3 regions of the Nitratireductor thuwali genome follow, and region 1 is predicted to be linked to each of the others. Evidence: predicted binding sites of a transcription regulator. Region 1 holds the regulator's gene; each other region holds the start of a gene.
What was found. The regulator PhoB, encoded in region 1, activates phosphate uptake and scavenging genes when phosphate is short. The targets are predictions, from matches to a motif close to TGTCATNNANCTGTCAT.

Region 1 (2,247 bases):
TCGGAGGGCTGGCGGCATCTGACGATCTGGGGGATGGGCATCGCCGAGGGCGACATCGACGGCAACGGCTACCCCGAATACGCTCTCACCTCGATGGGCGACACCAAGCTGCAGCGCCTCGACGAGGAGGCGGCGGAAGACCGTCCGATCTACACCGACATCGCCTTCGAGCGCGGCGCGACAGCGCACCGGCCCTACAAGGGCAGGGATCTGAAGCCCTCCACCGGCTGGCATGCGGAGTTCGCCGACTTCAACAATGACAGCCTGCTCGACCTCTTCATCGCCAAGGGCAATGTCGAGCAGATGCCCGATTTCGCCGCCATCGATCCCGACAATCTCCTGCTCGGCCAGTGGGACGGTTCTTTCGCGGAAGCGGGCGGCACGGCGGGCATCGGTCTGCCCACAAAGGGCCGCGGCGCGGTGGTCGAGGATTTCAATGCCGACGGCCTCCTGGATCTGTTGGTCGTCAACCGCGAGCAGCCCGCGTCCCTGTTCCGCAATCTCGGTGCGAAAAGCGAGGCGGGCCCGAGGCCGGGCGGCAACTTCGTCGCCATAGAACTCGCCCAGAAAGGCCCCAACCGGAACGCGGTGGGCGCGCTCGTTTCGGTGAAGATCGGTACCCGCACGGTCAACCGCACCGTCCAGGTCGGCGGCGGGCATGCCTCGGGACGAACCGGCTTCGTCCACGCCGGCGTCGGCACCTCCGAGCGCGCCGAAATCCGCGTCAAATGGCCTGACAGCGAATGGAGCCCGCCCTACCGCGTCTTCGCCAACAATTTCGTGCGGATAGAGCGTGGCGCGGTGGAAGCGCGGTACTGGTACCCGCGGGAGTAATCGCTCTCTACGCTTCCCGTATCGCGTAGCCGGCGCCGCGAATGGTACGGATGACGTCGGGCATGCGGCCCTGGTTCACGGCCTTGCGCAGCCGGCCGACATGCACGTCCACGGTGCGCTCGTCGATATAGATCGTCTCGCCCCACACATTGTCGAGAAGCTGGCTCCGCGAGAAGACGCGGCCTGGGTGCTGCATCATGAACTCCAGCAGGCGGAACTCCGTCGGCCCGAGCCTGATTTCGCTTTTGCGGCGGTAGACCCGGTGCGATTCCCGGTCGAGAATGATGTCGCCCACCTTCAGCACCGTCGAAAGCACCTCCGGCTTGGCGCGGCGCAGGAGCGCGCGCACCCGGGCGATGAACTCGGGCGTCGAGAACGGCTTCACGAGATAGTCGTCGGCACCGGTGGCAAGGCCGCGCACGCGGTCGCTTTCCTCGCCCCGCGCGGTCAGCATGATGATGGGCAGGCGCTCGGTGTCCGCCCGCATGCGCAGCCGGCGGCACAGTTCGATGCCGGAGATCGCCGGCACCATCCAGTCGAGCACCAGCAAATCGGGAACGTTCTCCTGGAGGCGGACCTCTGCTTCATCTCCGCGTGTGATCATCTCGACCTGATAGCCTTCGGCCTCGAGATTATAGCGCAGCAGGACGCATAGCGGTTCGTCGTCCTCGACCACCATGACTTTGGGTGCGATCATCCAGTACTCTCCGCTATTGCGCGCTCATCGTCATTTGCGTCTCGTCCAGCTTCGGACGCTGGACTGGAAGCTGTTCGCCCGTGAGCACATAATAGGCGTTCTCGGCGATGTTGGTGACGTGGTCGCCTATGCGCTCCAGATTCTTCGCGCAGAAAAGCAAATGGGTGCAGGCGGTGATGTTGCGCGGGTCTTCCATCATATAGGTGAGGAGTTCGCGGAAGACGGACGTGTAATGGATGTCGATCTTCTCATCCTCGTCGCGCAGCTTGGTCAACGCGTCGGGCTGGCGCTCGACATAGCGTTCGACCACCGAATTGACCTGGACGATGACCATCTGGGCCATTGCGTCGATCGAGTGGGTGAGGCTGCGCGGCGTGGCGCTGTCGCCGACCGCGCCCACCCGCTTGGCGATATTCTTGGCCAGGTCGCCGATCCGCTCGAGGTCGGATGCCATGCGGATGCCTCCGACCACGGCACGCAAGTCCTGCGCCATCGGCTGCCGCTTGCCGATCAGGGTGATGGCCTTCTCGTCCAGGTCCCGCTGCTTGGCGTCCATGATCGTATCGTCGGAGATGACCCGCTGCGCCAGGGCATTGTCGGATTTGAGGAGAGCCCGCGTGGCGTCGTGGGTCATCGCGCCGGCGAGGTCGCCCATATCCCGGATCAGCCGGTCGATCTGCTCCAGATCCTCGTCGAACGACGTAACTGTATGCTCG
Region 2 (2,247 bases), 230 kb from region 1:
GCCATGGTGGTGACGGGAATGCGCCATTTCCGGCACTGATCGGCCGTTCTCCACGACGCGCTGCAAAGTCGTCCCGGATAGCGCTCCGGGCTTCCGGGATGACGACCGTGCAGCTTGCCCCGGCGCAGCCTATTCCTTGTCGCTGCCTTCGTCTTCTTCTTCGTCGCCGCGCTTCAGGGAGGACAGCTTGGCGAACACGGCGTCGGCGTCCAGTTCCTTGTCCTCGGGCGCTTGTTCGGCGGCGTTGTCGCCGACATCCAGGCCTTCCGTCTCGGACGCAGGGAGCAGCGTGTCGCCGGCAGCTTCCGCCGGGGGGGCGTAACGGGCGGCGCGGTGGACCTCCATGTCGAGGTCGATCTGCGAGCACAGGCCGAGCGTCACCGGGTCCATCGGCACGAGGTTGGCCGAGTTCCAGTGCGTGCGGTTGCGGATCTGCTCGATGGTCGACTTGGTCGTGCCGACGAGGCGCGAGATCTGCGCGTCCTTCAGCTCAGGATGGTTGCGCACCAGCCAGAGAATGGCGTTGGGTCGGTCCTGGCGCTTGGAAAGTGGCGTATAGCGCGGGCCCTTGCGCTTGGTTTCGGGAACGCGCACCTTGGGCTCGGAAAGCTTCAGGCGGTAGTTGGGATCGGCCTCGCCCTTGGCGATTTCGTCGCGGGTGAGCTGGCCGGTCATCACCGGGTCCATTCCCTTGATGCCCTGCGCCGCGTCGCCATCGGCGATGGCCCCCACTTCGAGCGGGTGCAGCCGGCAGAAGTCGGCGATCTGCTCGAAGGACAGGGCGGTGTTGTCGACCAGCCAGACGGCGGTTGCCTTGGGCATGAGTAGTGCGTTGGCCATGGCATAGAATCCTCTTCTTCGCCCGCCTCCCAGGGGCGGGCGGTGGTCAAAGCCACCAATTTGGGGAAATCACGGGCACATATAGCGACATTTTCCCGCGATCGCAATGCACCCGGAACACTGTCTTTCATCGGCGGCGGGAGGCCGGCCGGCCGCCGTCCACAGCCCCGTCACCGAAGCGTCACGCATCCGTCACGCGCCTGAAATGCTGATCTTTCAAGAAGCCTCATTCCATTCAGGCGAGGGAGACGACGATGAGAAAGTATCTGGTTCCGGGCGCGCTTGCCGCGGCGCTTTCCGCTACAACGGCCATGCCGGCATCGGCCGACATGGCTTTCAACCGCATCGCGACATTTCCGGTGGCCGCGAACCTGCCGGCCGGCAGCGACGCCGCCACCGAGACCTCGTCGGAGATCGTCGCGGCCAGCGAGGATGGAAAGCTGCTGATCTACTCCGACAGCCCGCTGGGCGCGGTCGGGTTCGTGGATATTTCCGATGCACGCTCTCCGAAGGCCGGCGGCATCCTCAAGATCGACGGCGAACCCACTTCCGTGGTGATTTCGGGTGGCAAGGCCATTGCCGGGGTCAACACATCGGCGAGATTCACCGAGCCTTCGGGCAATCTCATGGTCATCGACCTGGAAACCAGGACGGCGGCAGCCTCCTGCGCGCTTGCCGGACAGCCCGATTCCGTGGCCGTCGGCAGGGACGGGAAATATCTGGCCGTCGCCATCGAGAACGAGCGCGACGAGGATTTCAACGACGGCGTCATTCCGCAGATGCCGGCGGGAAACCTGCAGATCTTCGCGTTGGATAATGGCGAGCCCGTTTGCGATACGGTCAAGACGGTCGATCTGACCGGGATCGCAGAGATCGCCGGCGAGGATCCCGAACCCGAATTCGTCGACTTCAACGAGGCCGGCGAGATCGCCGTCACGCTGCAGGAAAACAACCATATCGCCATTGTCTCGGCCGAAAGCGGCAAGATCGTCAGCCACTTCTCCGCGGGCTCGGCAGACATTGCCGGCATCGACCTGTCCGACGACGGCGCGCTCGACTTCACTGAGCAGGCAGGCGGCCTGCGGCGCGAGCCCGACGCGGTGAAGTGGCTCGATGACGGCCGCCTCGTGACCGCCAATGAGGGCGACTACGAAGGCGGCTCGCGCGGCTTCACGATTTTCTCGAAACAGGGCGAGGTGCTGTTCGATTCGGGCGCGGAGCTTGAGCACCGGGCGGCGACGGCCGGCCACTATCCCGACAAGCGCTCCGACGCCAAGGGCGCGGAACCGGAAGGGCTTGAGGTCAAGCGCTTCGGCGACACGCAATATATCTTCGTGGCGCTGGAGCGCGCCTCGCTGATCGCTGTCTACCGCGATACCGGCGATGCGCCGGAATTCGTGCAGGTTC
Region 3 (2,247 bases), 2.2 Mb from region 1:
TCGCGCTCGACGCGCTCGAAGATCGGCCGCGCCTCACTGGTGGAGCCGGCCACGCGCCAGGCATTGCCGTCGCGCTCCAGCATCAGGTCGATCAGGCCCAGATGCGAGCCCCAGAAGCCGCCCATGACAGCGGGCTTGCCGTTAAGCAGGCCCTTGGCGTTGTCGGCGCCTTCCACGCCCTCGAATTTCGGCCCCGGGAAATCCAGGTGGCTGTGGCCGGTCACGATGGCGTCGATGCCGTCGATGCCCGCCAGAAGGGCGGAAGCGTTTTCCAGGTTCTCTTCATATTGCAGGGGGCCGAAGCCGGAATGCGACAGGGCGACCACGATGTCGGCGCCCTCCTCCCGCATCTGCGGCACCCAGGCTTCGGCGGCGCGCACGATGTCGCGCGTCATCGCCTTGCCGGCAAGGTGCTTGGCGTCCCAGTTCATGATCTGCGGCGGCACGAAGCCGATCAGACCGACCCTGACGGTGTGCTCCTGGCCGGCGCCGTCCTTCACCTTCTTGTCGAGGATCACATAGGGCTTCAGGAACAGATCGTCCTCGCGCCCGTTCGCGGCGAGCCCGCCCCGGGTCAGATTGGCGCACACGAAAGGAAAGTTGGCGCCCGAAAGCACCTTGAACATGAAATCCAGGCCGTAGTTGAACTCGTGATTGCCCAGGGTCGAGCACTCGTAGCCGAGCGTGTTCATAGCCTTGATGATCGGGTGGACGTCGCCTTCGCGCATGCCGCGCTCATAGGCGATGTAGTCGCCCATCGGGTTGCCCTGCAGGAAATCGCCATTGTCGACCAGCATGGAATTGGTCGCCTCGGCGCGGATCGCGTCGATGATCGAGGCCGTGCGCGCCAGCCCCATCGTGTCGTTGGGCTTGTCGCCGTAGTAGTCGTAGGGGAAGACGTGCACGTGCAGGTCGGTGGTTTCCATGATGCGCAGATGCGCCTGGTTGGCCGCCGCCCGCGCGGAGAAGGGGTGCAGCATCACAAGGGAGCCCGCGGCGGCTGTGCCGGCAAGGAAGGAACGGCGTGAAATGGTATTGTCGAGCTTGCTCATGATCTGTCTCCCTGGAGCGCCATGCGCCCCTATGGACGCATAAAGGACGCTCAATCTCCTTGTTTTCCGCACTCATGCGGGCGCCAGCGCTTCCACCCGGCTGCCAGATGCCGCAGCCGGCAAGTCTGCCCGTACAAACGCGATGATCGCGCCTTCGGGCCGCGACTTCCAGCAGAATCTCATGACGCGCGGATGACATGGCGCCCCTGCGGCAACGCTCCACCGTCGCACCCTTGCGTCCTCGGTTTGCCATACGGGCACGCGATGAAGCGCAGCCGCAGAGCCGATCTCACGCCATCTCCGGCCGTATCCCCGTGGCCGTGCGGTCGATCACCTCGCGCAGCGCAAAGGCCGAATTGATCTTGATGACATGGGGCATGCCGGTGAGCCATTCCTTGTGGATCCGCTCATAGTCGGCAAGGTCGCGCGCGGCGATGCGCAGGATATAGTCGTATTCGCCGGACATGAGGTGGCAGGAAAGCACGTTCGGGCAGCGCTTCACCGCCGCCTCGAACTCGCTCAGCGTCTTCTCGAACTGCCCGGTCAGCGATATGTGCACGATGGCCGTCATGCGGTGGCCCAGCGCCGCATTGGAAAGCTCGGCGTGATAGCCCTTGATGACGCCCGATTTTTCGAGATTGTCGAGCCGGCGCGAGCAGGCCGATTGCGACAGCCCGACCCGCTCCGCCAGCGCCGCATTCGAGATCCGTCCATCCTGCTGGAGCGCATCGAGAATGGCGACATCAATCCTGTCGAGTGCGGCTGTTCGCAAAATATTCTCCATTCCCGCCTTTGGGCGCAAGAAATAGCGAACCGGCCCTGCGATGGCAAACCTATTCGCAAGGACGTGCCGGACGTTTTGTGGTTGAATCGGGAAAGTTCACCGCAAATCCCCGGGAGGTTCTGGAATGCGCGTCGGCTGCCCCAAGGAAATCAAGAATCACGAATACCGCGTTGGCCTGACGCCCGGCTCCGTGCGCGAATATGTGGCGCATGGCCATGAGGTGCTGGTGGAAGCCGGCGCGGGCGCCGGCATCGGTGCCGACGACAACGCCTACCGCTCTGCCGGCGCGACCATCGCGAAGACGGCCGCCGACGTGTTCGCCAAGTCGGACATGATCGTGAAGGTCAAGGAGCCGCAGCCCGGCGAGTGGGTGCAGCTTCGCGAAGGCCAGATCCTCTACACCTATCTGCA

Region 2: the regulator PhoB is predicted to act here: its motif matches at 1,009-1,025, upstream of NTH_RS09440 (esterase-like activity of phytase family protein).
Region 3: the regulator PhoB is predicted to act here: its motif matches at 1,234-1,250, upstream of NTH_RS18830 (bifunctional 2',3'-cyclic-nucleotide 2'-phosphodiesterase/3'-nucleotidase).

What each region holds. Positions count from the first base shown of each region.
Region 1 is NZ_CP030941.1:1,730,027-1,732,273, forward strand. Features, by position in the region: gene NTH_RS08300 (CRTAC1 family protein) at 1-834, shown strand, start outside; gene phoB (phosphate regulon transcriptional regulator PhoB) at 842-1,531, opposite strand; gene phoU (phosphate signaling complex protein PhoU) at 1,545-2,247, opposite strand, start outside.
Region 2 is NZ_CP030941.1:1,958,020-1,960,266, reverse strand. Features, by position in the region: gene purH (bifunctional phosphoribosylaminoimidazolecarboxamide formyltransferase/IMP cyclohydrolase) at 1-39, shown strand, start outside; gene NTH_RS09445 (DUF1013 domain-containing protein) at 130-840, opposite strand; gene NTH_RS09440 (esterase-like activity of phytase family protein) at 1,095-2,247, shown strand, end outside.
Region 3 is NZ_CP030941.1:3,885,883-3,888,129, reverse strand. Features, by position in the region: gene NTH_RS18830 (bifunctional 2',3'-cyclic-nucleotide 2'-phosphodiesterase/3'-nucleotidase) at 1-1,052, opposite strand, end outside; gene NTH_RS18825 (Lrp/AsnC family transcriptional regulator) at 1,342-1,824, opposite strand; gene ald (alanine dehydrogenase) at 1,961-2,247, shown strand, end outside.